Regions from separate parts of the Halomonas sp. HNIBRBA4712 genome, predicted to be linked through region 3. Evidence: predicted binding sites of a transcription regulator. Region 3 holds the regulator's gene; each other region holds the start of a gene.
The links. The regulator FNR, encoded in region 3, switches genes on or off when oxygen is low (the NO sensors DNR and NnrR bind a similar motif). The targets are predictions, from matches to a motif close to TTGATNTANATCAA.
Positions count from the first base shown of each region.

Region 1: the regulator FNR is predicted to act here: its motif matches at 3,942-3,955, upstream of ACGK9R_RS10695 (OmpW family outer membrane protein).
Region 2: the regulator FNR is predicted to act here: its motif matches at 6,973-6,986, upstream of kdgD (5-dehydro-4-deoxyglucarate dehydratase).

Region 1 is NZ_JBIFXR010000004.1:259,005-268,955, forward strand. It holds gene putA (bifunctional proline dehydrogenase/L-glutamate gamma-semialdehyde dehydrogenase PutA) at 1-2,265, shown strand, start outside; gene putP (sodium/proline symporter PutP) at 2,389-3,879, shown strand; gene ACGK9R_RS10695 (OmpW family outer membrane protein) at 4,033-4,206, shown strand; gene ACGK9R_RS10700 (YqcC family protein) at 4,237-4,569, opposite strand; gene ACGK9R_RS10705 (DUF3549 family protein) at 4,858-5,892, shown strand; gene ACGK9R_RS10710 (ATP-dependent zinc protease) at 5,989-6,429, shown strand; gene rimK (30S ribosomal protein S6--L-glutamate ligase) at 6,461-7,369, shown strand; gene ACGK9R_RS10720 (hypothetical protein) at 7,554-8,000, shown strand; gene ACGK9R_RS10725 (vancomycin high temperature exclusion protein) at 8,005-8,757, opposite strand; gene sufT (putative Fe-S cluster assembly protein SufT) at 8,775-9,344, opposite strand; gene ACGK9R_RS10735 (SufS family cysteine desulfurase) at 9,351-9,951, opposite strand, start outside.
Region 2 is NZ_JBIFXR010000001.1:729,877-739,827, reverse strand. It holds gene ACGK9R_RS03475 (FadR/GntR family transcriptional regulator) at 1-275, opposite strand, end outside; gene ACGK9R_RS03470 (TRAP transporter large permease) at 554-1,834, opposite strand; gene ACGK9R_RS03465 (TRAP transporter small permease) at 1,838-2,374, opposite strand; gene ACGK9R_RS03460 (TRAP transporter substrate-binding protein) at 2,434-3,426, opposite strand; gene ACGK9R_RS03455 (aldehyde dehydrogenase (NADP(+))) at 4,132-5,709, opposite strand; gene kdgD (5-dehydro-4-deoxyglucarate dehydratase) at 5,974-6,891, opposite strand; gene ACGK9R_RS03445 (enolase C-terminal domain-like protein) at 7,136-8,461, opposite strand; gene garD (galactarate dehydratase) at 8,523-9,951, opposite strand, start outside.
Region 3 is NZ_JBIFXR010000001.1:547,377-557,327, reverse strand. It holds gene ACGK9R_RS02620 (4Fe-4S dicluster domain-containing protein) at 1-298, shown strand, start outside; gene ACGK9R_RS02615 (FixH family protein) at 303-818, shown strand; gene ACGK9R_RS02610 (heavy metal translocating P-type ATPase) at 815-3,238, shown strand; gene ccoS (cbb3-type cytochrome oxidase assembly protein CcoS) at 3,235-3,429, shown strand; gene ACGK9R_RS02600 (sulfite exporter TauE/SafE family protein) at 3,426-4,121, shown strand; gene hemN (oxygen-independent coproporphyrinogen III oxidase) at 4,226-5,632, shown strand; gene fnr (fumarate/nitrate reduction transcriptional regulator Fnr) at 5,675-6,415, shown strand; gene ttcA (tRNA 2-thiocytidine(32) synthetase TtcA) at 6,425-7,327, opposite strand; gene ACGK9R_RS02580 (DNA polymerase III subunit epsilon) at 7,419-8,063, opposite strand; gene ACGK9R_RS02575 (putative nucleotidyltransferase substrate binding domain-containing protein) at 8,068-9,879, opposite strand.

The DNA of each region.
Region 1 (9,951 bases), on a different contig from region 3:
CTCGAGGTGTTCCGCGCCATTTACGAAAGCGACGCCGCCCGCGGCTGGGGCCACTTCGGCCTCGTGGTCCAGGCTTACTCCAAGCGTGCGCTGCCGGTGCTGCACTACATCAACCGGCTGGCGAACCAACAAGGCGACGAGATTCCGCTTCGTTTGGTGAAGGGCGCCTACTGGGACAGCGAGATCAAGGAGTCCCAGCAACTTGGCGTCGACGGCTACCCGGTCTACACCCGCAAGGCGTGTACTGACGTGGCGTATCTTGCCTGCGCCCAGTTTCTGCTCTCGGAAGATACCCGCGGGTGCATTTTCCCGCAGTTCGCGACCCACAACGCGCATACCGTCACCGCTATCGTCGAACTCGCCAACCACCATCGCCGGGCGTTCGAATTCCAGCGCCTGCACGGCATGGGCGAAGCGCTCTACGACGCCGCGCTGACTCGCTCCCCGGAAGGTACCTACTGCCGGATCTACGCCCCGGTCGGCGCCCACAAGGATCTGCTGCCTTATCTCGTGCGCCGGCTGCTGGAAAACGGCGCCAACTCGTCGTTCGTGCACCAGCTGGTCGACCCGGACGTGCCGGTCGAGTGGCTCTGCCAGCACCCGGTCGAGACGCTCAAGCAGCACAAGACCTTCGCCAACACGCGCATTCCGCTGCCCCGCGATATTTACGGGCCCAGGCGCAAGAATTCGCGCGGGGTGAACCTGAACATCAGAAGCCACTTCGATCCGCTGATGGAGCAGATGGCCTCGTTCATGGACAAGCAGTACCCGGTCAAGCCGCTGCTCGCCGTCGAGGTGGCCGACGATGAGGCCAACACCCATCGGGTGACCTCGCCCTTCGATCGCGGCCAGAGCGTAGGCACGGTGCAGTGGACCAGCCAGGAGCAGGCCAAACAGGCCGTTGACGCTGCCTGGCAAGCCTTCCCACGCTGGGACGACACGCCGGTCGCCGAGCGCGCCGCGATCCTGCGCCGCATGGGCGATTTGATGGAAGAGCACATGGCGGAGCTGATGACGCTCTGCTCCCGCGAAGGCGGCAAGCTTCTGACCGACGGCGTCGACGAGATCAAGGAAGCGGTGGACTTCTGCCGCTACTACGCGATGCGCGCCGAGGAGTCGTTCGGTGAGGTGATCGAACTGCCCGGCCCGACCGGTGAGTCGAATCGCCTGACCATGGGTGGAAAGGGCGTGTTCGCCGCGATCAGCCCGTGGAACTTCCCGGTAGCGATCTTCTGCGGCCAGATCGTCGCCGCGGCGGTGGCCGGCAACACCGTGCTCGCCAAACCTGCGGAGCAGACCTCGATCATCGCCCACCGGGTCATCGAGCTTCTTCATGAAGCCGGCATGCCGCGGGACGTGGTGCAGCTGCTGCCCGGCGACGGCCCGACCGTAGGCAGCGTGCTGAGCTCGGACCCGCGCATCACCGGCGTGGTGTTCACCGGCGGCACCGATACCGCGCAGATCATCAATCGCGCGCTCGCCGCCCGCGAGAACGCGCCGCTGCCGACCCTGATCGCCGAAACCGGCGGCATGAACGCCATGATCGTCGACTCCACCGCCCTGCCCGAGCAGGTGGTGGTCGACGTGATCCAGTCGGCGTTCCAGAGCGCCGGCCAGCGCTGCTCGGCGCTACGCGTGCTCTACCTGCAGGAGGACGTGGCCGACCGGGTGATCGAGATTCTCCAAGGCGCGATGAACGAGCTGCGCATCGGCGACCCGCGGGATCTGGGCACCGACGTTGGCCCGGTCATCGACGAGGATGCACGCAAGGGGCTTCTGGCGCACATCAAGAAGCTCAAGGACGAGGGCCGGCTCGCCTGCGAGGCGCCGATGGCCGCCGAGCATACCCAAAACGGTACCTTCATCGCCCCGGTGGCCTTCACCATCGACGGCATCGACTCACTCGAGCGCGAGCAGTTCGGCCCAGTACTGCATATCGTGCGCTACAAATCCCGCGACATCGACAAGGTCGTGGATTCGATCAACGCCCGCGGCTACGGGCTCACCTTCGGCGTGCATAGCCGCAACGAATCCTTTGCCGCCAACATCGCCAAGCGGATTCGCGTGGGTAACGTCTATATCAACCGTAACATCATCGGCGCGGTGGTCGGCGTGCAGCCCTTCGGCGGCCAGGGCCTTTCAGGCACCGGCCCCAAGGCGGGCGGGCCGCACTACCTGCAGCGCTTCGTTACCGAAAAAACCGTCACCAACAACACCGCAGCCCTCGGCGGCAACGCCTCGCTGCTGGCCATGGGTGACGAATAAAAAATCCTTGACCTCACCCCCCAAGGGGGGTGAAGTAAATTTCACGCCCTGGCCGGTGTGACGCCATCGCGTCAATAACAAGAAACCGGCCGGGAATCCGGTAGATAAAAAAGGGGAACTTCCATGGAAATTGGCGTCTGGATCAGTCTTTTCGCTTACTTCGCGCTAATGGTCGGCATCGGGCTCTACGCCATGCGCACCTCGACCTCGACCTCCGAGGACTACGTGCTCGGCGGGCGCACCCTGAGCCCGAAAGTGGCCGCGCTCTCCGCCGGCGCATCGGACATGAGCGGCTGGCTGCTGCTCGGCCTGCCCGGGGCGATGTTCGTCTCCGGGCTCGGCTCGGCGTGGATCGGCATCGGCCTGTTCGTCGGTGCTTTCTTCAACTGGCTGCTGGTTGCGCCGCGCCTGCGCGAGCAGACGGTGCACTACGGTAACGCCATCACCATTCCGGCGTTTCTGGCCAACCGCTTCCCGACCCGGGCGCTGTCGCTGCGTACGGTCTCGGCGATCGTCATCGTGATCTTCTTCGCCGTCTACACCGCTTCCGGCCTGGTCGCCGGCGGGCGACTTTTTGAGAGCGCCTTTGCCGGGGTGATCAACATCGGCGGTCTGAGCGACTACGCCACTGGTATCATCATCACTCTCGGCGTGGTATTGATCTACACCGTAGTAGGCGGCTTTCTGGCGGTCAGCCTGACCGACTTCGTTCAGGGCTGCATCATGATGCTCGCGCTGATCATCATGCCCGCCGTGGTGCTCTTCGGCGAAGGCGGTGGCGGCTTCACCCAGGCCTCGGAAACTCTGAATAGCGTAGACCCGACCTTGCTCTCCTGGACCGCGGGGCTAACCTTCATCGGCTGGCTCTCGGCGGTGACCTGGGGGCTTGGCTACTTTGGCCAACCCCACATCATCGTGCGTTTCATGGCCATTCGCAGCCTCAAGGACGTGCCCACGGCGCGTAACATCGGCATGAGCTGGATGGCGATTTCGCTGATCGGCGCGGTATCGCTGGGTATCTTCGGGCGTGCTTACGCCGTGCGCAACGGCATGGATGTCGAAAACCCCGAGACGATCTTCATCATTCTCGCTGACCTGCTGTTCCATCCGCTGATCACGGGCTTTTTGTACGCGGCGCTGCTGGCGGCGGTGATGAGTACCATTTCGAGCCAGCTGCTGGTGGCCTCCTCCTCGCTGACCGAGGACTTCTACCGGCTCTTCTTGAACAAGAACGCCTCCGAGAAGCAGACCGTGACCGTGGGCCGGATCAGCGTGGCGCTGGTGGGCATCGTTGCGGCGATTATCGCCTCCGACCCGGAATCCCAGGTATTGGGGCTGGTCAGCAACGCCTGGGCGGGCTTCGGCGCGGCCTTCGGCCCCTTGATTCTGCTGTCGCTGATGTGGAAGCGTACCAACGGCGCCGGCGCGATCGCCGGAATGATCGTCGGTGCGGTGACCGTGATGCTCTGGATCACGCTGGGCTTCAACGCCGAGTTCCTCGGTGGCCCGGGTGTCTACGAGATCATCCCGGGCTTCATCGCCTCGTTCATCGCCATCATGGTGGTGAGCAGCGCGACCCGCGATGCCGGCGAATACCGCCATATCGACCGCTAGGTGTCGAGAATCGTTGCCAGGCCGCCTTCGGGCGGCCTTTTTCATGGGCGATGCTCGGGTCGTTGAGCCAGGTCAAAAACCTTATTATGCGCTGGCGTTAGGCTTTGTAAACGCAATCAACGCTGAACGTCATGCTATCAAGAGGAAAGCGCCATGGGTCGACTCTGGACACCCAATGCCGCCGCCTGGTATCTGGATATCGAAAGCGACGCCACCGTGGCGGGAAGCGCGGCGGGCAGCGTCGACATCGACCCGGCGGTGGTCATGGCGGGGATTGGCTACCGCTTCCAGGCGGCCCTGGATACCAAGCGGCCCGGCACCTGGTAAGGTGACGGGCCGCTCTGGTTTGGCGCGGGGTTAGTTTTCGGTGACCAGCTTGTCGACGCGCTCCACGGCCTGGACCACCAGCAGCTGATCGCTGGCGCGCACCTTCTCCTTTTGCAGGTAGGCGGCCATGGCCGGAGCGACCTCGCACTTGGCGGGCAGCGGGCCGCTTGCATCGACCAGCGCGTCGAGCCGGGCGATGAACACGAAGCGCAGCCACTGGGGTAGCGACATGGTGTCGACACAAAACGGTTGCTGACTCTCGAAGGCCGACGCTTCGGGAGCGGGCATACGCCAGAGATCCGCCGCTTTCATCGCGGCTTCAAGCTCACGCAGCGCCTGGTCAAGCGATAGATGTACGCTCATGGGTTCCTTGGGGTCGGTGCATGAGCGCCCTATTATCGCGCGTGTGAACACAACTTGCCATCCAGCGCCGCCGTGAAAAGTTATTCACGGATTCACAGAAAACCTGCAAGAGGCTGTGGATAAACTATGGAAAGATCACGCCTGCCCAAGTGCGGCGGGCGGTGCGTAAAACTGCTCAATTTTTGATCACTCGATTTTTCAATCACTTGATGATGCAAACCCTTGAATGCTGGCTGACACCGCGCCCCGCTCAAGGTAGAGTGCGCGTTCGCGAAGGGGATAAACGATATGCAAGCACTGGATACTCTGAACGCATTCTTCGAGCGAAGCGGCGCCGACGTCAGCCTCTACCACATGGGGCGGCGCGTGACGCCCTGCGCGCGGGACACCTTCGCCGCCTTCGAGCGCGGTGAAACGCCCTGGCCGGAGCCCTGGCAGGGCCAGGCACGAGTGGCAATCGTGTTTCGCCTGGGGGATATGCCGGAGCCGGCGATCTGGTTTCTGGCCTTCGCGCTCGATGAGCAGAGCATGCTGTCGCCGGCCTCCCGCGACGGCTTTCTGAATCGGCTGATCGAAACCCTGGGGCGCAACGTGGCGCGTCTTGGCGATGCGAGCGCGCAGCCGGAGCACTTCATGGAGAACAATCCGCTGGCGTTTACTCCGAGTCTACCCTTTCAGGCAGTGCTCAACGCGCGCGCTAGCGCCGAGCAGGGCCTTGCCGCCAGTCAGCACTTCGAGCCGGTGGAGGCCTATTTAAGCGGCCAGCAAAGCATCGATTGGCAGGCCCTCGGCCTTCAGGGCATCGCCGACTTCGCGGCGCGCAGCGACGCTCAGGGCCAGCGAGTGCTTGCGCAAACCCTCGCCCAGTCGGCGCTTGAAACCGAGGTGGTGCGCGCGCTGTGTCTGTGCCTTGAACACTTCGCTCTCGAAGAAACGCTCGTAAAGGCGCTGATTGATCGCGGCGAGCAGGCGGCCGGCCAGGGCGATCTCGAAACGCTGTGCGCCTGCGTGCGCGCCGTGGGTGCCAGCGAAAGCGACACCGTGGGCCGCTGGTATCAGGCGCTGCTCGAGGACCCGGCGGCCTGCGGGCCGGATCTGCTCGCCGCTATCGCCGGGCGCGGCTGGGCCTGGCTTGAGGATGAAACGCGGCTACCGCTGTTTCTCGAGCGCCTGGCGCGCCGTGAGGAGAGCGATTTCAACGCCCTGGTGCGGGACATCGCGCTGGTTCCGCGGCTGCGGCTGCTGGTGTTGATGACACTGCGCGACGCCCCGCAAGGCAGCGCCATTCAAATGCGGCTGGCGAAGTTGACGCCACGCCACTAACGTTACTAAGGCTCGAACGTTTTCGTAACAATACCGAGACGTTGGCGAAAGGCCAATGCCGGGGTTTTACGCCCTAAACGCGTGTAAGGAGTCACCGTGAAGGAACTACCCTATCAGGCCAAGGCCGTTATCGGACGTCGCGAAATGGTGACGCTTCCCGAGCTTGGGCTACATCTTTGCTGCAAGGCCGATACCGGCGCGCGGACCTCGGCGCTGCACGCCGAAGAGATCACGACCGAAGAGGACGAACACGGCCAGCTCTGGATCAGCTTTATCACTCACAGCGGCGGGCCCGACACGCCCTCGCACCGCTACAAGCTCCATTTGCACGACCGGCGTCGAGTGACCAGCTCCAACGGCCATAGCGAGTGGCGCTACGTGATTCGTACCGCCGTTTTGCTTGGCGAGCTCAACTTCCCCGTCGAGCTGACGCTGACCGACCGAAGCAATATGCGCCATCCCATGCTGTTGGGAAGACGCGCCATGCGCCGCCTGCTGGTGGCGCCGGGCGCGGCCTTCCTGCACGGCGAACCCTGAACCCGCAACACGCTCATCCCCGGAGTCCTGTATGCATATTGCCCTGCTTTCGCGTAACCGCAACCTCTACTCGACTCGTCGGTTGATCGAGGCCGCCGAAGCGCGCGGCCATACCGCCCGCGTGGTCGATACGCTGCGCTGCTACATGAGCATTGCCGCTCACCACCCCTCCATCCATTACAAGGGCCAGGAGATCGAGCGCTTCGACGCGGTCATTCCGCGCATCGGCGCCTCCGTGACCTTCTACGGCTGCGCGGTGCTGCGCCAGTTCGAAATGATGGGTACCTACGTGGTCAACGACTCGGTCGCCATCACCCGCTCCCGCGACAAGCTGCGCTCGCTGCAGCTTCTCTCACGAAAGGGGCTCGGGCTTCCGATCACCGGCTTCGCCCACTCGCCGGACGACATCCCCGACCTGATCACCATGGTTAAGGGCGCGCCGCTGGTGATCAAGCTGCTCGAGGGCACCCAGGGGATCGGCGTGGTGCTCGCCGAAACCAATCAGGCCGCCGAATCCGTGGTGCAGGCGTTCATGGGCATGAAGGCCAACATCATGGTGCAGGAGTACATCAAGGAGGCGAAAGGTGCCGATATTCGCTGCTTCGTGATCGGCGACAAGGTGGTCGCGGCGATGAAGCGCCAGGCCGCCGAAGGCGAGTTTCGCTCCAACCTGCACCGCGGCGGCACCGCCAGCGTCATCCGCATCACCCCCGAGGAGCGCTCGACGGCAATCCGCGCCGCCAAGGCGATGGGACTACAGGTCGCAGGCGTCGATCTGCTGCGCGCCAACCATGGCCCGGTGATCATGGAGGTCAACTCCTCGCCCGGTCTTCAAGGTATCGAAACCGCCACCGGCAAGGATATCGCCGGGCTGATCATCGAGCAGATCGAGAAGAACGCGGTATCAAACCGCAAGGCGCCGCCCAAGCCGAAAGGCTAATGGTTCGAAAGGCTAACGCTTCGAAGGGCCAAGGGTTCGAAGGACCAAGTGTTCGAAAGACCAAGTGTTCGAAGGGCTAACTAGCCGAAAGACCAGGGCAAAAGCGCGAAAATAATCCGCTCAGGGGGTGGCAAATCGCCGCCACCCCCGCCACAATTTGCGTCACCGAAGGAGGTAGACGCTCATGTTTCTCGATAATCGCCAGGTGGCGATGGACAGCGTACTGGAAGCGCTGGCCGACAGTATTGACTATTTCCAGGATAACCTTGAACGCCTGCGTCCCTCGCTGCGCGACACCCTGAAGCCCTACTACGCCGCCCGGCTCAAGCAGATGCGCAAACTGCAGGCGCTGGCGCGCACCCACCTCAAGATGTTGCCCCGGGACGCCGACGTCGAGCGTGACGACTTCCTTTGGCTCTGGAGCCGTTTGAAAAGTTTCGTGGGTAACGATAGCCAGGTCCTGATCAACGAGCTTCTCGAGCAGGAGCGCGTGCTGATGCAGGCGCTTTCCACGCTCTTTACCCATCCGCTGCCCGACCCCATCGAGCCGGTGATCGACGAGGCGATGAAGGCGTGCCGGGAGCTGATTCGCGAGCTCTATAGCCTGCAAAAACAGCGCACCAGGCGTTGAGCCGTCACTGCGCCTCAACGGGCGCTTGGGGCGCTGGCGGCGTCAGCTCGACAGGCAGTTGCAGCACCAGCGGTACGCGCAAAGGCGCATCGCCAATGAGCTCGATCGGTTCGACCGGGCCGAGAAAGTGCGGCTCCCGCTTCCAGAGGTAGAGATCGCCCAGCGTCGCCACGCGTGCAGCCACCTCGCGCAGGCGCAGGCGCCACTCCCCCGCCGCCCGACGCTGTTCGGCCACGCACCCGGTAACCTCCATGCCCAGCGAGCGCGCGATATAGATCGCCCGCGGCAGGTGCCAGCTTTGCGTCACCAGCACCGCCTCATCGAGCTTGAAGACGTCGCGCGCGCGCGCCAGGGTGTCGTAGGTACTGAACCCGGCGAAATCGAGCGTCATGCGCGCCGAGGGTACGCCGCGCCGGTTCAGATCGCGCCACATGACTCGTGGCTCGTTGTAGGATTGGGTGCGATTGTCGCCGGAGAGCAGCAGGTGCTCGACGGTTCTGCGTTCGAGCAGGCGGGCGGACGTACGCATACGGGCATTGAAGTGCGGATTTCGCAGGCCGCTGCGGGTCCAGTTCGAGGTGCCGAACACCACCGCCACATCGCCCGGGCGGCACTGCTCCACAGGCCGGTCGATATAGGCAGCGGTACTCGCCAGCACCCAGAAATTACCGGCCACCAATACCAGTGCCGCCAGCAGCGCGAGCGCTGCCAGCGACATCAGCAGGGTCTTGATCATCCACCTCAAGCGGTTAGCCATCCGGCGCCTCGGTCGCGTCAGAACATGCCAAGCTCAAGTTTGGCCTCGTCGCTCATCATGTCCCGACTCCAGGGCGGGCTGAACACGATCTCGGTGTGCACTTTTGAGATCTGCGGCGCACCGAGAATCTTGTTGCGTGCGTCGGCGGCGATCACCTCGCCCATGCCACAGCCGGGGGCGGTCAGCGTCATACGGATGGTCACCATGAGTTCGCCGCTGATCAAGCGATCGAAGCGGCAGCCGTAGACGAGCCCCAGATCGACAATATTGACCGGAATCTCCGGGTCGAAGCAGGTCCTGAGCTGGTCCCAGACGAACGCCTCGACCTCCTCTTCACCGGCCGACTCGGGAAGCGTCGGCGTGGGCAGCGACTCGAGCCCCAGCGCGTCCAGGTGGCGCCCTTCGATCAGATAGAGCCGCCCTTCGAAGCCGACGCTGACCGTGCTGCCCTTGGCCTGCATGACGCTGACCACGCTATCCTCGGCCAGCGTCTGGGTGGTGCCGAAGGGAATGGCGATCGCCTCGACGTCGCGCTGTAGCGGCAGTGTCTGGCCGCGGGTCAAGCTCGCGACTTGCTCGATATCCATAGTGCGTTATCTCACCATTTTAATGACCCGGTGGAGCGCCGCCACGAACGTGTCGACCTCCTCCAGCGTATTATACGCGGCAAAGGAGGCGCGGCACGTCGCTTCGACACCGAAGTGATGCAAAAGCGGCTGCGCGCAGTGGTGGCCGGTGCGAATGGCAACGCCCAGCTGATCGATCAGAAGCCCGATATCCTGAGCGTGGGCGCCCTCGACCACGAACGACAGCACGCCCGCCTTGTGCGGGGCGGTTCCGATGACCTTGAGCCCGTCGATGGCGCACACCTGGCGCGTGGCGTGCTCGAGCAGCACGCTCTCCCACTGGCCGATGGCCTCGACCCCGACGCCGTCGACCCATGCCAGCGCCTCGCCCAGCGCGATCACCTCGGCAATCGCCGGGGTGCCCGCCTCGAACTTGTGCGGCGTCTCGGCGAAGGTGGTGCCGGAAGGCTCAAACGAGACGGTCCTGATCATCTCGCCGCCGCCCTGCCAGGGCGGCATGGCATCCAGCAGCGCCCTTTTGCCGTAGAGCGCGCCAACGCCGGTGGGCCCGTATACCTTGTGGCCGGAAAAGGCGTAGAAGTCGGCGTCCAGATCCTGCACGTCAATG
Region 2 (9,951 bases), 180 kb from region 3:
TCGATCTTCGAGGTGCGCAGTACCGATGTTCCGACCCCACGACGGGTTTCGACCAGACCCAGCGATTTCAAATGAGTAATGGCTTCACGGATGACCGTGCGGCTAACGCCGAAGGAGTTACACAGGCTGTTCTCGGTGGGTAACCTCTCCCCCACTGCTACCTTTCCTTCGACGATGAGTGTCTCCAACTGATCCGCCACGTGAACCGAGAGGCTGCCCCGTTGGCCCACCCGATTCACCTTGAACGCCTTCGTCCCGGAAGCTTGATTGACCATACCCACTATCCATTCCTTGTACTTGAGAAGCGCCTTTATCGTAAAACCGATGAAGGGGTGAGTAAGCATGCACCTCTCGAGGTAGCCCGGGGCGGTAAACTTGTCGCCCGAATACCCAATCTCAAGATCGCGTATTGAACGGGTCGAGGCTCTCAGCTCGCCTCAACCCATTGACACGACGTCCTTTCCAGTCTTTACGTTTTCAAGCGGCGTAATACAGGAAGCCTGACGACATTGCCCAATGTAGAGTCGCTCTCTCTCATCGAAGCGTTCGAGCATCACCTGAATAGCCCGGGCAACGTCAGCGACACCGCCGGAATGTAGGTCACCAGCATCAAGGCGACGAACAGCGCCAGAAAGAACGGCCAGATGGTGCGCACCGCGTGTTCGATCTTGATCTTGCCGATCACACAACCCACGAACAGGCATGCCCCCACCGGCGGTGTGCAAAGCCCCAGCCCCAGGTTCATCATCAGGATGATGCCAAACTGGATCGGGTCCATGCCGAACTGCATGGCCACGGGTAGAAAGATCGGCGTGCAGATCAGGATCAGCGCCGCCATATCCATGATCATGCCCAGAATCAAGAGGATGATGTTGAGCAGCAAGAAGATCACCAGCGGCCGATCCGAAATGGCGACCAGCCCCGTGGTCAGCATCTCCGGCACGTTGTAAAGCGCCAACAGATACGAGAACGCCGAGGCGCAGCCGACCAGAATCATGACCAGCGACGTGGTCTTGACCGACTGAATCACCGCCGCCTTGAACGACGCCCAGGTCAGTTCCCGGTAGACAAGCCCGGTGACGATGATCGCGTAGATCGCGCCGAAAGCGCCGGACTCGGTTACGGTCAGAATGCCCGACAGCACCCCGCCGACGATGATCACTGCGGTCATCAGCCCCGGCAGTGACGCTACCAGGCTCAAAAGTAGCGCCTGCCAGCCGGGAAACGCCTCACCCTTGTAGCCGCGCTTCACGGCAACGATATACGCCGCCACGGCAAGACTCAGACACATCAGAATGCCCGGCACGATACCCGCGATGAACAGCTGCGTGACCGAGATACCGCCACCGGCGGCCACCGCGTAGAGAATCATGTTGTGACTCGGCGGAATGACCACCCCGGCGACAGAAGAGGTAACCGTGACATTGACCGCGTAGTCGGCGTCGTAGCCCTTCTCCTTCATCACAGGAATGAGAATGGAGCCCAGCGCCGAGGTATCCGCCACTGCCGAGCCGGAAATGCCGCCGAACAGCATCGAGGAGCTGATATTGACCATGCCAAGGCCGCCGCGCATACGCCCAACCATGGCCGAGGCCAGCCGCACCAACCGTGTCGATATCCCGCCGTGGAGCATCAGCTCGCCGGCGAAGATGAAAAACGGAATCGCCAGCAGCGAAAACACCGAAATGCCCGAAAGAATCCGCTGAAAGGCAACGAACAGCGGCAGCCCCTCGTACATGAAGGTAGCGACCGCCGCCAGCCCCACGGCAAAAGCGACCGGCGCACCGGCCACCAGGCCCAGAAAAAAGAGTCCAAACAGGATAAACAGCCCCATGGCCTAGGCCCTCTCGGTGGAGCGAGACGTGAACCGCCGGAAAATATCGGCGGCGGCAAACAGCGCAATCAGCACACCACAGATCACCAGCGGCGCAGCGCGAATGCTTTCAGGCAGCCCGATCATGGGAATTGCACGCTGGGTATTGGTCATCACCAGCTGCCACCCCTGAACCGCCATGAAACCGCCAAATACGACGATGAACAAATCCGAAATATGGTGCATCAGCCCGCGCAGCAGCGGCGGGAAACTTTCACGCACGAAATCGATATTGAGATGGCTGCGATAGCGCACCCCGGCCGCCGCCCCCAAACAGGTGATATACACCACCAGCACGAGCGAGGTTTGCTCGACCCAGGTGGGCGTATCGTTGAGCACGTAGCGCCCGAACACCAGCCAGCCGAAGGTGACGATCAACACGACCAGCATGATGCCGGCAACCCCGACGCACAGCCCGGCAATACCATCCAACGTGCGATCAAGCGGAGTGTTGAAAGCCCTGCCTTTCTGCTCGTCCGGGGTTTCAAGTTCTATACTCACGAAAGCGTCCTTTTGACTCCCGGCGGCTCATCGCCGCCAGGAAACGATCAAACGAAAGATCACTGCGCAGCGCGAATCTCTTCGATCAGCTCGCCGGTGCCGGGGTTGTTGGCGATGAACTCTTCGTACATCGGCTCCATCAGCGTCTGGAATGCCTGCTTGTCGTCGACCTCGTTGATTTCGACACCGGCATCCAGCACCATCTGACGGCTTTCGTCGGAGCTTTCTACCCACAGCGCGCGTTGAAGCTCGGACGCCTTCATGCCTTCGTCACGCACGATCTCCTGATCCTCTTCGGAAAGCGCCTCCCAGCTCGACTTCGCCACGCACAGACACTCCGGAATAATCAAATGCTCGGTGAGCGAGAAGTAGCCGGCGGCTTCGTAGTGGTTGCTCGACTCGAAGGACGGGAAGTTGTTCTCGGCGCCATCAAGCACGCCGGTGGTGAGGCTCTGATACACCTCGCCGTAGGACATGGGCGTGGCGTTACCGCCGAGGGCGGCCATCATCTGCACATACAGGTCGTTGTTCATGACGCGAATCTTCAAACCACGAACGTCTTCCGGCGTACGGATGGGGCGCTGGGTGTTGTAGATACTGCGCGCGCCGGAGTCGAACCAGGAGAGCACCACTAGCCCCTTCTCTTCCAGCGCATCCGCGAAACGCTCGCCGATCTCGCCGTCCATCACCGTGTGCATGTGGTCGATATTAGTGAACAGAAACGGCAGCGAGAAGACGTTGGTTTCGGGCACGATCGGCCCCATCGGCCCCATGTTGAAGTTGGCGAAATCGAGCGCGCCGTTGCGGGTCTGCTCGATGGCGTCGGACTGATCACCCAGCACCGCGTTGTTGTAAACCCTCGGCGTCACGCGGCCTTCGGTACGCTCGTTTACGGCTTCGGCGAACGCCTCGAGCGCCTCGGTATTGGGATAGCCGTCCGGATGGATGTTCCAGCCGCGCCAGTTAGCGGCCTGGGCGGAAACGGCGGCGGCAAGAAGCGACACGCTGGTGAGCGCGACGAGCGTTTGACGGCAGATCGATGCTGTTTTCATTACTGAAACCTCTTGTTGTGTCGTTGGTTTTACGGCTTCACGAAAGCGGGCCCGGGGTGCACCGCTCGAACTTCAACTCAAAGCAACGTGGCGTGAACACTCAAGCGAACAGGCCCCCTACCAAGGAGCGTTCGCTGGTGAGTTTATTCACCTAACGATGCTCTAAGCTTTTTTTGATCATGAGATACCACTATCTCTTGAATTATTTGCTATCGCTTCTTCAGGCACAGCAATACCTTTTAAATTCAATAGAGTAAAACCTCAAAACCATTTGTCTTACATCATACAAATCTTGATCGTTAAGTTAGCCAACTGCCTTTTTACAGGCAAGTAGCAATAAGTCTAAATAGACTAAAGTTACAGTCTCGGCCGCTCGATCCGCGCGATCAAAACGCTCGCCTCCGGCTTAAAGCGCCATGACGTTGCTTACTTTCAACGACGACAGAAAACGATATCATCACGCGCCTGGTACGTATGGATAAGAGCGTATCGCCCCTGATTTTTGGTTCATCTCACGACACGGTAAGTGGCTTGTCTGGCGATCTTCTCCGAGTCGAACACATGAAAACCTGACAGCCTCCACCCCCGCTCAATAAGACTCTCGATGCTTCAAGGCATTTCACCCTGCTCTTACCCCCTACAACCAACAAGGCCGCCCAAAGGCGGCCTTGAAAGCATGGTGACCCCGAGGGTCTAGCGCATCGATTACTGCTCGCGCTTACCGTCCACCAGACGCCGCAGCTTGAGCGGGTTGTCGTTCTTGATCGCTTCCGGCAGCAGGCCTTCCGGCAGGTCCTGGTAGCAGACCGGGCGCAGGAAGCGGTAGATCGCGGCGGTACCTACTGACGTGGTGCGCGAGTCAGAGGTCGCCGGGAACGGGCCACCGTGCACCATGGCGTCGCACACTTCGACGCCGGTCGGCCAGCCGTTGACCAGAATACGGCCTGCCTTGCGCTCGAGCGTGGGCAGAAGATTGCGCGCCGCATCCAGATCCGCATCGTCCATCTGAAGCGTTGCGGTCAGCTGGCCTTCGAGATGCTCGGCGACCTTCTTGAGCTCGGCTTCATCGGCACACTCGACCACCAGCGATGTCGAGCCGAAGACTTCGCCCTGCAGCGCTTCGCTTGCGAGGAAATCCTGGGCGCCGGTCTTGAACAGGCCAGCCTGACACTGATTGGGGCTTTCGCCCTTCTGACCGCGCGCTACTTCCTGAGCCTTGCCGCTCTCCTTGAGGCTCTGAACGCCGTTTTCGTAGGCTTCAAAGATGCCCGGCGTCAGCATGGTTTGCGCGCCGCTTTCCTTGACGGCTTCACCCGCTGCCTTGACGAAGGCATCAAGCTCCGGACCCTTGATGGCGATCACCAGGCCCGGATTGGTGCAGAACTGGCCGGCGCCCATGTTGAGCGAGCCCACGAATGCCTTGCCCATCTCCTCGCCGCGTGCCTTCAGCGCTGCCGGCAGCGGGAAGACCGGGTTGATGGAACTCATTTCGGCGTAGAACGGAATCGGCTCGGGGCGTGACTGGGCCGCTTTCCACAGCGCGATACCGCCGCTGCGCGAACCGGTGAAGCCGGCGGCCTTGATACGCTCGTCGCTGACCAGCGCCGTACCCACTTCACGGCCGGAGCCGAACATCAGCGAGAACACGCCTTCCGGCAGGCCACACTTCTTGACCGCCGCCTGGATCGCGCGGCCGACCAGCTCACCGGTGCCCGGGTGTGCGGCGTGCGCCTTGACGATGACCGGGCAACCCGCGGCAAGTGCCGAGGCGGTGTCGCCACCGGCAACCGAAAACGCCAGCGGGAAGTTGCTGGCACCGAAGACCACGACCGGACCCAGCGCGATATGACGCTGGCGCAGATCGGCGCGCGGCATCGGCTGACGATCGGGCATGGCGGGGTCGATGCGAACATCGAGCCATTCGCCGGCGCGCACGGTCTTGGCGAACATACGCAGCTGGCCGCAGGTACGGCCGCGCTCGCCCTGGATACGTGCCTGGGGCAGCCCGGACTCCGCTACGGCGCGCTCGATAAGCGCATCACCCAGCGCTTCGATTTCATCGGCGATGGTTTCAAGGAATTTGGCGCGGTCTTCGAGTGAGGTTTCGCGGTAGCTATCGAAGGCATCCCACGCAAGCTGGCACGCCTGATCTACCTCAGCTTGAGTGCCGCCAGCGTAGCCTGGCTCCAACCGCTCGTTGGTCGCCGGGTTGATGGCCTGAATGGGATCACGAGAGCCCTTGACGGCTTTCTGTCCGATCAGCATTTCACCTGTTAGATTCATCTTGCCTCCTGCGATGAGAATGATTGCCTGGCCGGTTTGACACCGTACCAGGTACCCCTTTGCTCATACCCCAAAACACATAACACCAACGTAACAAAGCATTACGTCCGGCATCGCTTTATTGGCGCTTTCTAAATAAACGATACCGGAGATAAATCAGGGATTGAATTTGTCTGGCGTATTCACTGGTCAACGCGGCCAGCTTGGGCGATCAGCCCCATAGTAGTTCACCACGCGACCAACATCGATGTATGTTGATAACTTCTATAGCGACTTGGCGTTTTCGACCAGTTTTTTCAGCTGGCTCATTTGCTCGTCGTTGGGCATGGTCAGCGGGGCGCGCACGTTGCCACCGGGATAGCCCACGATGCCCGCACCCGCCTTGACCAGGCTGACTGCGTAGCCGGGAGTGGTGTCACGCAGGGTGACGAAAGGAATGAAGAATTCCCGCGTCGCCTTGGTAACGAAGTCGCTGTCACCCTGACGCAGCGCCTTGTAGAACTTCACCGCCATTTCGGGCACGAAGTTGAACACTGCAGAGGAGTAGGTGCTCACACCGATCGCGAGGTAAGCTTCGGCGATGATTTCGGCGGTCGGCACGCCACCAACGTAGCCAAGGCGATCGCCCAGAGTCTTGATGGTGATGTTGAGCGCCTGCATGTCGCCCTTGCCATCCTTCAAACCGATCAGATTATCGCAGCGATCGGCAAGCGATTTGACCGCATCGACGTTGAGATAACCGTTGGCGCGGTTGTAGTAAATAACGCCCAGGTCGGTGGACTGACAAACGCTCGCCGCGTACTCGACGATGCCACCTTGCGAGCACTCGGTCAGGTAAGGAGGCATCAGGAGGATACCGTCGGCGCCCTCTTCCTGGGCGATGCGGGCGTGCTCGCTGGCAAGCCCCGCGCTTTGGCCGGCGCTGGCGATGATCGGCACGTGTCCACCGATGGTGTCGACCGCGACCTTGACGATTTCGCGGAACTCATCGAGGGTCAGGTTGAAAAACTCACCCGTACCGCCCGCCACGAACAGCGCGGAAACTTCATACTCTTTCAACCACAGCAGGCGCTTGCGATAGCTTTCAGCGTCGAACTTGCCGCTTTCGTCGAAGTCGGTCACGGGGAACGACAAAAGCCCGTCGGTAATAGACGCTTTGAGTTCTTGTTTAGAAAAATTCATGCGGGACTCCTCTTGTTCGGTTTTCGGGCTACCATGACTGACGGCGGCACAGGGATTCAAAAAATTAGAGTATACCTTATATTGTCATACATCATACAAATATTCTTGTAGACTTTAGCCTAAAGAAAGGTGTAATCACAGCCCCTCATACTTAATGAGAAGTCTGTGAAGGGTTCCATCGTCAGGAAAATAAGAGACAAACATTAAACTCACAGATTTTCGTTCATGACGAATAATCAGCCGCTCAGCGCACCAGCGCCGGCCGCTTGGGATCGAAGCTCCAGCCGGGAATCAGGTACTGCATCGCCATGGCGTCGTTGCGCTGGGTCACGTCCAGCGATTTATACAGCCGGTGCGCGGCCATCAGTTGCTCTTCATCGAGCTCGACGCCCAGTCCCGGGGTGGACGGTACCTTGAGCTTGCCGTCACGAATCAGGAACGGCTCCTTGGTGATGCGTTGGCCGTCCTGCCAGATCCAGTGAGTGTCGATCGCGGTGATCTCGCCCGGGCAGGCGGCGGCCACGTGGGTCATCATGGCCAGCGATATATCGAAGTGGTTGTTGCTGTGCGAGCCCCAGGTCATGCCCCACTCGTTACACAGCTCCCCGACCATGACCGCGCCCTGCATGGTCCAGAAGTGGCAGTCCGCCAGCGGAATATCGACCGCGTTGAGTTGGGTGGCGAACTGCAGCTGCTTGAAGTCGGTGGCGATCATGTTGGTCGCGGTGGGCAGGCCCGTGCGCTTCTTGAACTCGGCCATGGTTTCGCGCCCGGAGTAGCTCTCCTCCTGGCCGCAGGGGTCCTCGGCGTAGCTGAGAAGGTGCTTGATCGGCTCGAGCACGCGCACCGCTTCGTCGAGTTTCCAGGCGCCGTTGGGGTCGAGCGTCAGGCGCGCTTCGGGGAAGGCGTCGTGCAACGCACGGATGCAGTCGGCCTCCTCCTCGCCTCTGAGCACCCCGCCCTTGAGCTTGAAGTCCTTGAAGCCGTAGCGATCGAACGCGGCCTTGGCGAGATTGGCCACCGCCTCCGGCGTCAGCGCCTTCTGGTAGCGCACCTCGTCCCAGGCATCGACCGCGTCGTTCGCCTTCGGGTAGGGCAAATCCGTCTTGTCCGGGTCGCCGAGCAGAAACAGATAGCCGAGTGCTTCGACCTCATTTCGCTGGCGGCCGTACTGGCCGAGAAGATCCGCCACAGGAAGGCCGACCGCCTGGCCGTAAAGATCCAGAAGCGCCGACTCGAGCCCGGTGATGACGTGAACCGCCACGCGTAGATCGAAGGTCTGGCGGCCGCGCTCTTCGCGGCCGTTTTTAGCAAGGGCCTGGCGCGCGCTGTTCAAGGTCTGCTTGAAGGCATTGACGGTGGTGCCTTCCACGATAGCGCGACACTGCTCCAGCCCCTTGAGAATCCCTTCGCTCGAGGGGATTTCACCGACGCCCTGATTGCCGGCGCTATCTTCCAGAACCACGACACAGCGAATGAACCAGGGCGCGTGACCGCCGCTCAGGTTGAGCAGGAACCCATCGTAGCCGGCAACCGGCACCACTTTCATCGACGTGATCTTGGGAAACATGGCGATAGCTCTCTTGTCGTTTAGCGCTTTTGCGTTATTGATGCGTTTTAAAGGCGGCAGCTCAGGTCACCGGCGCGGGATTGAACAGCACCAAATCGTTGTGGATGCCGAGACGGTCCGCCGAGGCCTGCTTGCGGCCGCTGGCGACATCGAGGATCAGGTGGAAAAGCTCCCAGCCCAGATCCTCGATGGTGGCCTCGCCGGTGGCGATGCGTCCGGCGTCAAGATCGATGATGTCGTGCCAGCGCCTGGCCAGGTGCGAGTTGGTCGCGACCTTGAGTACCGGCACCATGGCGAGCCCGTAAGGCGTGCCCCGTCCGGTGGTGAAGACCTGCAGGTTCATGCCCGCGGCCAGCTGCAGCGTGCCGCAGATGAAGTCGCTCGCCGGCGTGGCGGCGAAGGTCAGCCCCTTGCGGCGCAGCCGCTCGCCCGGGCCGATGACGTCGACGATCGGCGAGTTACCGGACTTGATCACCGAGCCCAGCGCCTTCTCGACCACGTTGCTCAAGCCGCCCTTCTTGTTGCCCGGTGACGGGTTGGCGCTACGGTCGGCTTGGCCCTGAAGCAGGTAGTCGTCGTACCAGGCCATCTGGTCGATCAGCGCCTGACCGACCTCGCGGTCGACGGCGCGCGGCGTGAGCAGGTGAATGGCGTCGCGCACCTCAGTGACTTCCGAGAACATGACGCTGCCGCCGGCGCGCACGATCAAATCCGTGGCAAAGCCCACCGCCGGGTTGGCGGTCACGCCGGAAAACGCGTCGCTGCCGCCGCACTGCATACCCACGGCAAGCTCCGAGGCCGGGCAGGTTTCGCGGCGTCGCTTGTTCAAGCGCTCCAGGTGGCGCTCGGCCATGGCGAGAATGCCCTCGACCATCTCGCCGAAACCTTCGAAGCTCTCGTCCTGAAGGCTCAGCACGTTGGCGTCCGGGTCGGCGGCCTCGCTGTTCTCATAGATCTTCACCGGGCGGTCTTCGAGCAGCGTCGACGGCTGGAGCTTTTCACAGCCAAGGCCGATCACCATGATCTCGTTGCCGAAGTTCGGGTTCAGCGCGATGTTCTTGAGCGTGCGAATGGGTACGATCGCCGCCGGCGCGTTGATCGCCACGCCGCAGCCGTAGCTGTGATTGAGCCCGACCACGTCGTCAACGTTGGGAAAACGCGGCAGAAGCTCGCGCTTGATCCGCGCGACCACGTACTCCACGGTGCCGGCCACGCACTGAACGCTGGTGGTGATCCCCAGCACGTTCTTGGTGCCGACGCTGCCGTCCGGGTTACGAAAGCCATCAAAAGTGTAGCCTTCAAGCGGCTCCTGGGCCGGCGGCGTACGGGTCGCCAGCGGAAGCTCGGAAAGCGCCGGAGCCGTCGGCAGGCGCACGTTGTGCTCGTTGACGTGCGCGCCGCGCTCGATGGCAGTGACCGCAGTGCCGATCACTTCGCCGTAGCGCACGATGTCGTCGTTTTCCTTGATCGGCGCAAGCGCCACCTTGTGC
Region 3 (9,951 bases):
GGCCACGCTCTACGCCCCCGCCGCGGGCGGCCAGACCCGCAACGACTACCGGCTGACCGTGCGCAACCGCGACCGGAAGGCGCAAACCTACCGCCTGAGCGTCGAAGGGCTGCCCGGCGCGCGCCTTGAAACCACCGCGCTGACGGTGCCCGCCGGCGCCACGCGAAGCCAGGTCGTCAGCGTGACCGCACCGGCAAGTAGTGACGCTTTCAGCCGGCCCTTCGACTTCGTGCTCGAGGCTGAGCCGGCGCTTCGCGTCGAGCGAGCCTCACGCTTTCTTAGCGGCGAAAGGAGATAAGCCGATGTTCGAGCCCGCCCCGCCGCCCTGGTACCGCCAGTTCTGGCCCTGGTGTCTGATCGCGCTGCTACTCTCGTCGATGCTGGTGAGCGTGGGCTTCGCCGTCGTGGCGACGCGCAGCTTCGACGGCATGGTGGTGCGCGAGGACTACTACGAGCACGGCAAGGCGATCAACGCGGTGCTGGCGAAAACCGACCAGGCCCGCCGCCTGGGGCTCGCGGCGGATCTCAAGATCGACCCAATTACCCAAGACGTCACGCTTAATCTGACCGGCCAGGCACGGCCCGAAACACTGACGCTGAACCTGATCTTTCCCACCCAGGACGGGCGGGACGTCGCGCTGACCCTGGTACACCGCCGCGGCGGGCACTACGTCGGCCAGGCGCCGGCGGGGCTCGTTCACCGCCGCTACGTCACGCTTACCCCGGCGGATGCCCCCGACTGGCGCCTGGGCGGCGAAATCACGCTGCCCCTTGATAGTGCGGTAACGCTCACGCCTGACGCCGCGGGCGTTCGATGAGCGCGTCGTGCTACCACTGCGGCTCGCCGGTGCCGGCAGGCGCCCCCTGGACGATCACTCTGGAGGGCGAGCCACAGCCGCTTTGCTGCCCCGGCTGCGAGGCGGTAGCCCACGCCATCGTCGGCAGCGGGCTCGCGCACTACTACCGCTACCGCACCGAGCTCGCCCCCCGGCCCGAAGAGAGTCGCGCCCGGGCGCAAACCTGGCAAGCGTTCGATCACCCGGAACTCCAGGCGCGCTTCGTTCACGCTGCCGACAACGGCGCCAGCGCCACCCTGGCCATCGAGAACATCACCTGCGCGGCCTGCGCCTGGCTGATCGAGCACCACCTGAACGCGCTCGAGGGCATCACCGAAAGCGCGGTGAATCTTTCAGAACACCGCCTGCGGGTGAGCTGGGATCCGTCGATACTTGCGCCCTCGAACATCTTCGCCGAGCTTGCCGCCATCGGTTACCAGGCGCTGCCCTTCGAGCCCGACCAGGCCCACCAGCGCGAGAAGCGCGAAGATCGCCTGCGCGTGCGGCGGCTGATCGTCGCGGCGGTGGGCATGATGCAGGTGGTGATGTTCTCGATCCCGCTCTATATCGCCGGGCCGGATGAGCTAGGCGCCGGGTTTTCCGCCCTGTTCCACTGGCTGTCGCTTGCGCTGACCACGCCGGTGGTACTCTTCAGTGCCTGGCCGTTTTTCCGCCAGGCGGCGCACGCACTCGCCCACCGGCGCCTGAACATGGACGTGCCGGTGGCGCTCGCCATCGGTGCGGCGTACCTGGCCAGCGCCTACGCGGTGGTGGCGGGACGCGGCGACGTCTATTTCGACTCGATCGCGATGTTTACCTTCTTTTTGCTGGTGAGCCGCCATCTCGAGGCGCGAACGCGGCGCCGCGGCGGCAATGCGCTCGGCTCCCACCTGCCCGCCTCGGCCCTGCGCCTGGACGCGGACGGCATCGAGCGGGTCGTGCCGGCCAGCCTGCTCGAGCCCGGCGACCGCCTGCTGGTGCAACCCGGCACCACCGTGCCCGCCGACGCCGTGATCGAACAGGGCGAATCGAGCCTCGATGAGTCGATGCTGACCGGCGAGTTCCTGCCGGTGACCCGCCGCGTGGGCGAACGCGTGATTGGCGGCAGCCAGAACATGGAGAACGCGCTGGTGGTGCGCGTCACTCACGCCGGTAAACAGGCGACCATCGCCCATATTCTCGATTTGACCGATCGCGCCTTCGCCCATCGCCCGCGCCTGGCCCGCCTGGCCGAGGCCATGGTCCAGCGCTTCGTGCTGCGCCTTTTGTTGGTCACGCTCGCGGTGGCCACCGCCTGGGCCTTCATCGACCCTAGCCGCGCGTTCTGGATCACGCTGTCGGTTCTGGTGGTCACCTGCCCCTGCGCGCTGGCGCTGGCCGCGCCCACGGCGCTTGCCGCCGGCCACGGCGCGCTTGGCCGGCGCGGCGTACTGATCACCCGCGCCGACGCCATTGAAGCGCTCGCCGGGGTCACTCGGGTGGTGTTCGACAAGACCGGTACGCTCACCCGCGGCGAGATGCGCCTCGCCGACACCCGGCCGATGGGATCGATGGACGCGGCCCGGGCGCGGCAGATCGCGGCGGCGATCGAGGCGCACTCGGAGCACCCGATCGCCAGGGCGTTTGGCCCCTTTCGCAGGGCAGGGTTCAAGGCGCAGGCGGTAGTGCGCGAGCCCGGCCAGGGCCTTCACGCCACGCTCGAAGGCGCGACCTGGCGCCTTGGCCGGGCACGCTTTGCTGCGGGTCACGAGATCGCTCCGCCGGGGCCGGGCCAGTGGCTGCTGCTAAGCCAGGAGTACACGCCCAGGGCCTGGTTCCGGCTCGAAGACACCCTGCGCGACGACGCGCTGGAGGCCGTGGCCGCGCTCGACGCGCTCGGCGTAGGCGTGGAGCTTCTTTCCGGCGATGAGCCGGAAACCGTCAAGGCGCTGGCGGAGGCGCTTGGCATCGACACCTGGCAGGCGCGCGCCACGCCGGAGGCGAAGCTTGCGCGCATTCAGGCTTTACAGGCCGAAGGCGAGCGCGTTCTGATGGTAGGCGACGGTATCAACGACGTGCCGGTGCTGGCCGGGGCGGACGTGGCGCTGGCGGTCAACGGCGCCACTGACCTGGCGCAAACGCGCGCCGACGCGCTGCTCTTGAGCCCGCGGCTGGTGCGCGTTGGCGAGGCGCTGGAAACCGCCGGTGCCACGCGCCGGGTAATGCGCCAGAACATGGCCTGGTCGGTGGCCTACAACGGCCTGGCGCTGCCGCTGGCCGCTCTCGGCCTGGTACCGCCCTGGCTTGCCGCGCTCGGCATGTCGCTGAGCTCGCTGGTGGTGGTGGGCAACGCGCTGCGCCTTGGCCGCCGGCGGCGTATGGCCCCACCCGTCTCATCCCTTCGTCAAACGGTGAACGCATGACGAGTCTTTATCTCTTGATTCCGCTGTCGCTCATGCTCCTGAGCCTGGCCGTATGGGCCTTCTTCTGGGCGGTCAAAAACGACCAGTTCGACGACCTGGAAGGCCCGGCCCACCGCATCCTGTTCGACGACGACGCCTCGCCGCCGCCATCACCGGCTGACAGGCGGGCGCGCCGCGAGCCGCCGCCGTGAACCCGACCGGGCTCGAGCTTTCGCCGCTGCTCGCCGCCTTCGTCTTCGGCCTGCTCGGCGGGGCGCACTGCATCGGCATGTGCGGCGGCATCATGAGCGCGCTGGCCTTCGCGGTGCCGCCGAGCATGCGCCGCCCGGCGCGCATGGCGGGGCTCCTGCTTGGCTACAACCTGGGCCGCATCGCAAGCTATACCGTGGCCGGGGCGCTGGTGGCAGGGCTTGGCACACTGGTGTCGCTCGCCCCCGCCGCCCGGTTTACGCTCGAGGCGCTGGCCGCGGTGATGCTGATTCTGATGGCGCTCTACATCGCCAACTGGTGGAAAGGGCTACTGGCGCTCGAGGCGCTGGGGCGGCGGCTTTGGCGTCATATCGAGCCGGTGGGCCGCCGGCTGATGCCGGTGGTGCACGTACCCCAGGCGATGGCGCTGGGGGCGCTGTGGGGCTGGCTGCCCTGCGGGCTAATCTACTCGATGCTCACCTGGAGCATGGCGAGTGCCGACCCGGCCCAGGGGGCACTTCTGATGGCGGCCTTTGGCCTCGGCACGCTGCCAGCGCTGCTGGCCACGGGCCTGGCCGCCCGGGCGCTTTCCGGGCTGATTCGCCACCCGGCGACCCGCACCCTCGCGGCGCTTTCGATCATCGCCTTCGCGTTCTACCAGCTCTACACGCTTTTCCCCCACGCCGGCCACTGACACCCGACCGCCGCCTTTCTTGACCTGGCTCAACACGCGGCCTGAGCGCGCGCGTTAGACTCGACCCGCTATCACCGCTTGCGCGCATCCTTATGGGAGGGTTCATGTCGACCGCTTACGCCGCCCACTCACCGCCGCCACTCCACCGTGACGACACGCTGCTGCGCCGCTACGACACCAGCGGGCCGCGCTACACCTCCTACCCCACGGCGCTGGCCTTTCACGACGGTTTCACGCCAGAAGACTTCACCCAGGCGCTCGAGCGCAGCAATACGGGCCGCCGGGGGCTTTCGCTCTACGTGCATATTCCGTTTTGCGAGAAGATCTGCTTCTACTGCGCCTGCAACAAGATCGCGACGAAAAACCGCCAGCTCGCCGAGCCGTACCTTTCGCGGCTCGACCGTGAAATGGTGCTCGCCGCGCGCCACCTTGACGGCGCCCGCCAGGTCGAGCAGCTTCACTGGGGCGGCGGCACGCCGACCTTTCTGACGCTCTCACAGATGAGCGATTTGATCGACCGGCTCGACGCGCGCTTCGGGCTATCACACGACCCAAACCGCGACTACGCCATCGAGATCGACCCGCGCGAAGCCGATGTGCTTACTCTGCGCCACCTGCAGTCACTCGGCTTCAACCGGCTAAGCCTGGGGGTGCAGGATCTCGATGAGCGGGTGCAGCGCGCGATCAATCGCGTCCAGCCACGGCGGCTGACCGAAACCCTGATGGACGAGGCGCAGCGGCTGGGCTTTGGCTCGCTCAACCTGGATTTGATCTACGGGCTGCCGCACCAGAGCCGACGAAGCTTCGCCGCCACGCTCGCCCAGGTGATCGACCTTGCCCCGGCAAGGCTATCGCTGTTCAACTATGCCCACTTGCCCGAGCGCTTCGCACCGCAGCGGCGCATCAACGAGAGCGAGCTACCGGGGCGCGATGAAAAGCTCGCCATTTTGCACACCAGCATCGCCATGCTCGAGGAGGCGGGCTACGTGCATATCGGCATGGATCACTTCGCCCGCCCCGAGGATAGCCTGACAAGAGCTCAGCGCGACGGGACGATGACGCGTAACTTCCAGGGCTACTCGAGCCACGCCCAGTGCGATGTGGTGGGGCTCGGCGTTTCGGCGATCTCGCGGGTGGACGACGTCTACGCCCAGAACCCGGTCACCCTCGACGCCTACGCCGCGGCCCTCGACGCCGGCCGGCTCGCTATCTGCAAGGGGCTGCGCCTTGGCGAGGACGATCTGATTCGTCGCGCGGTGATCGAACGGCTGATGTGCGACATGCGCCTGGATCTGGCCGAGATCGGCGCGCGCTTTGGCATCGATGCCGAGGCCTACTTTTGTGAGGCGCTTTCGCGGCTCGAGCAGGCCCGCCGCGACGGTTTGATCGAACGTAGCGGCGCGGTGCTCACCGTCACGCCCATCGGGCGGCTTCTGATTCGGCATCTGGCGATGGCCTTCGATGCGCGCATGACGCCGCCGCTCGCCAGGCGCTACTCGCGAATTCTATAATACGGCGCACACGCGCTCGTGGGATCAACGAAGGAGAAGGTGATGTCCAGCCCCGCTCGCCACCGCGCCGCCCTCATGCAGGCGCCGCGCTGCCAGACCTGCAGCCTGAGCTCGCTGTGTCTGCCGTTGGCGCTTCAGCTCGAGGACGTCGGCCATTTCGACGCCATCATCCGCCGCCGCGCTCCGCTCAAGAAGGGCGAGACGCTGTTTCATCAGGGCGAGCGCTTTTCGAGCGTCTTTGCGGTGCGCTCGGGAAGTCTCAAGCAGGTCACCTGCGAAGGTGCGGGGTTCGACCAGCTCACCAACTTCTACCTGCCCAGCGAGCTGGTGGGTCTCGACGGTATCGACGAAGAGGCGTATCCGGGTAGCGTAGTGGCGCTCGAAACCACCACGGTGTGCGAGATTCCGTTCAAGCACCTGGACGCGCTTTCCGAGGAGCTGCCGGAGCTCAGAGGCCAGCTCTACCGCAGTATGAGCAAGGAGCTGCGCGACGACCGGCGCATGATGCGCCTTTTATCGCGCAAGACCGCCGACCAGCGGCTGGCGAGCTTTCTCGTTACGCTGTCGGATCGTTTTCGCCGCCGCGGCTACTCGCCCTACAGCTTTCGGCTCTCCATGGCGCGCTCGGATATCGGCAACTACCTGGGGCTCGCCGTCGAGACGGTCAGCCGCATCCTGAGCCGGCTGCAAAGCCAGCAGGTGGTGGCGGTGTCCGGGCGCGAGGTGAACATTCTCGACATGGCCAGGCTCACCGCCCTGGCCGACGAGGAGGCGCTGGCTTGAGGCGGCCAGCTAGCCTACGTTGAGCGCCTGGATGCGCCCGGCGCGCATTTCGGCCTGTTTGGCCTCGAGGCCTTCGAAGTCGAACAGCGTGCGGTCGGCGAGCTGTGAAGGCGCTACGTTGGTTACCGATTTGAACATGCTCTCGAGCCGGCCGGGGTACTTCTTGTCCCACTCGGCGAGCATCGCCTTGACGTTCTGGCGCTGCATGTTGGGCTGGGAGCCGCACAGATTGCAGGGAATGATGGGGAATTCCATCTGGCGCGAGAACTCGGCGATGTCCGCCTCCTTGCAGTAGGCAAGCGGGCGGATGACGATGTTCTTGCCGTCGTCGGACAAGAGCTTGGGCGGCATCGCCTTGAGCGTGCCGCCGAAGAACATGTTCAGGAAGAGCGTTTCGAGAATGTCCTCGCGGTGGTGGCCGAGGGCAATCTTGTTCGCCCCGATCTCCTCGGCGAAGCCGTAGAGCGAGCCGCGACGCAGCCGCGAGCAGAGCGCGCAGGTAGTTTTGCCCTCCGGGGTCTTCTCCTTCACCACCGAGTAGGTGTCGCGCTCGAGGATGTGGTACTCCACGCCCTGGGCGTCGAGGTAGCGCGGCAGCACGTGCTCGGGAAAGCCCGGCTGCTTCTGGTCGAGATTCACCGCCACCAGCGAAAAGCTCACCGGGGCGTTGCGCTGCAGGTTGCGCAGGATCTCGAGCATGGTGTAGCTGTCCTTGCCGCCGGAGAGGCAGACCATCACCCGGTCGCCTTCGTCGATCATGTTGTAATCGAGAATGGCGTTGCCCACCTCACGGCGCAGGCGCTTTTGCAACTTGTTGAATTCGCGCTTCTGTTTGGCATCCTGGGCGGCCACCGACGCACTCGGGGAGGCGGTGTCGGCCACGGCGGGGTCGAAGTGATCGGGCTGCTGCATGTCGAACTGCTGCATGGTATAGGCACTGCCGGTGGTGAGGTGAAGGGCGCCATTCTACCAGGATTCGCCGCCTCACCCAATACGGCCGGCGTCAGGCCTCGAGCGCCGCATCGCGCTTCAAGCGCATGTACAAAAGCGCGCAGGCGCTCGCCTCGCTCAGAAGCGACGGCCAGCCGGGGGCGGCCAGCCGCGACTGGGTCAATGCCTCCATTAGACTCGCCGTTTGCGCCTCGATACGCGCGCGCTTCTGCTTGCGCTGGTAGAGGCGCTCGATGTCGACCTGGGCGTTGGGCAGCTCGAAGCCGAGCCGCTCGTTGAACAGCCGGTTGATCGGACAAAGCGCCCGGTCGAGCCCCCAGCCCACTACCGGGCGGTTGCCGATGAACTCGGCGAGCGCGGCGATGTGGTCTGCCGTGGCCACGATCTGCGACGGCGTCTGATGCCGGGCACTATGGCGCCTGAGCGCCCGGCTCTGGAGCAGCGGCTCGTCGGCGAGGGTGGCCACCCAGGCGCTGCGGGTATGAACGCGACGCTCGTTGAAGACCACCGCCGCCACGCTCAGCATCGGATCAGCAGGGGCGAAGCGGAACGCCAGCGCCACCAGCTCTTCGCCCAGGTAGGGGTGAAACAGCCACTCGAAAGAGGAGCCCGCAAAGCGGCGCCGGTCGCTTTCACGCTTGAACAGCGTGCGCAGCGAGTGTCCAAAAACCGTGAAGTGTCGATCCGTCAGGCGCATGGTGTCAGGCGTACTCCAGATGATAGCGGTGGGTCAAACGCGACTTGAACTCCTTGACGATATGCAGCGCCTCGCGCAGCAGATCGCGTTCGAGCGATGAAAGGTGCTGCACCACTACCTGGTTGATGGGGGCGCCCTTCTCGGTGTTGCCCAGCTGCTGACGCAGGCGCAGCTCGGTAAAGAGCGCAAGCGCCTCGCCCAGATCCTCGGCGAAGCGCGCCTCGAGCCGACCATCCGCCACCAGCGCCTCGAGGCGCTCGAGGGTGCTCAACGCCTCGATGCGCCGCTCCAGCGCCATGGTGCGCACGCCGTGAATGATGGGAAAGAGTCCGCCCTTCTTGATGTCGATACCGTGTTCGCGCTTTTTCAGCGAGCCAAAGAGCGTCAGCGGCGTCGAGAAGTTGAGCGCCGCTCGCGCCAGGTAGCCCAGCAGCAGCTCGTCCTCGGCGCAGCGGTCAAAAAGCGCCTGACGCACGCGCCGAGCGAGCTCGGCCTTGCCGGCCACGGGCCGGGCATCGAGCAAAATGGCAAGCTTCATGAGGCTTTCGCCGTCGCGCAAATCGGCCCAGCGCTCGATGCGCGCCTGCCAGGTCGCCACGCTTCCCACCCACTCCGGGTTGGAGACCATGATGTCGCCTGGGCACGGCGGATAACCAAGTTCCACCAGTGTGCGGGAGAGTTCCGCCATCGCCGCCGCGACCTCGCCTGCGTCCGCGCCGTCCTCGAGAATCAGCGCGTTGTCCTGGTCGGTCTTGAGGATCTGTTCGCCGCGGCCTTCGCTGCCCATCACGACCAGACAGCACGTGTGGTCGAAGGCGCTGGCACCGCTGAACGCCCAGGCCTTGTGCACAATACGCGCGTTGAGTGCGGCCAGAAGCTCCATGACGAAGCGCAGCTTCACGCCCTGAGCCATCAGCGCTCTAACGAGCTCCGGCGTGCGGCGGCTCGCTCGGGCAAGCTCCGCCATGTCCCGCGCCTTTTCGATCTGAAGCCCGACCACGTAGCTGCGGCTGGAAAAATAGCTCAGCACGTCGGTGAGTTCGACGATGCCACAAAGCGTCTTTTCCTCCATCACCACGACTCGGGCGACCTTGTGACGCGTCATCAGCACCAGCGCCTCGAACAGGTACTGCGCCGGGCTCGCGGTCACCAGCGCCGCCCGGGCAAGGCAGTCGACGCGCTCGGTAACGCCCTTGCCCTCGATCACCAGCGCATTGAGCAGATCGGTCTTGGTCACCATGGCGTAGCCGCTCTCACCGGCAACGAGCAGGCTGTCGGCCTGCTGTTCCAGCAGCGTTTGCACTGCGCCTTGAATATCGCGGTTTTGGTCGATCACTACCGGCGCGCGCATGCACTCGCGCACCCGAGCCAGCATGAAGCCGGCCATCGAAAGGCCATCCATCGCGCGGCGCTCGGTCAGTAGCTGCGCCTTGTGCGCAAGCGACTCGCGGAAAAACGCCTCGAACGTCGGGTAGTGCTGACACAGCGCGCGAAACGTCTGACCTGACAGCACGTAACACAGCGTCTCCTGTTCCGCTTCGAAGCGGTAGCGGCTCTTGCCGTTCAGGAGGCTGATAGCACCGAATAGATCCCCCGCGGTGTAGTGGCCGATGCGCGCCTGGCCGTTGGCCTCCTGGGGGTCGAGCTCGGCGACCTCGCCCTTGTGGATGATGAAGACGCTTTCACCGGTTTGATTCGCATCGAGAATCACGTCGCCGGGATCGAAGTAGGCCAGATCGAGCCCGCCGCGCACGCGCGCGATGCCCGACTCGTCGAGCAGAGAAAAAGGGGGCCTTGTCAGGTCGATCTCGATCATCGATCACTCCGACGGGGAGAGTTTGGCGCCGAACGGCCGCGCCGGCTAAAACGTTTCAGAAACGTTTTCAAC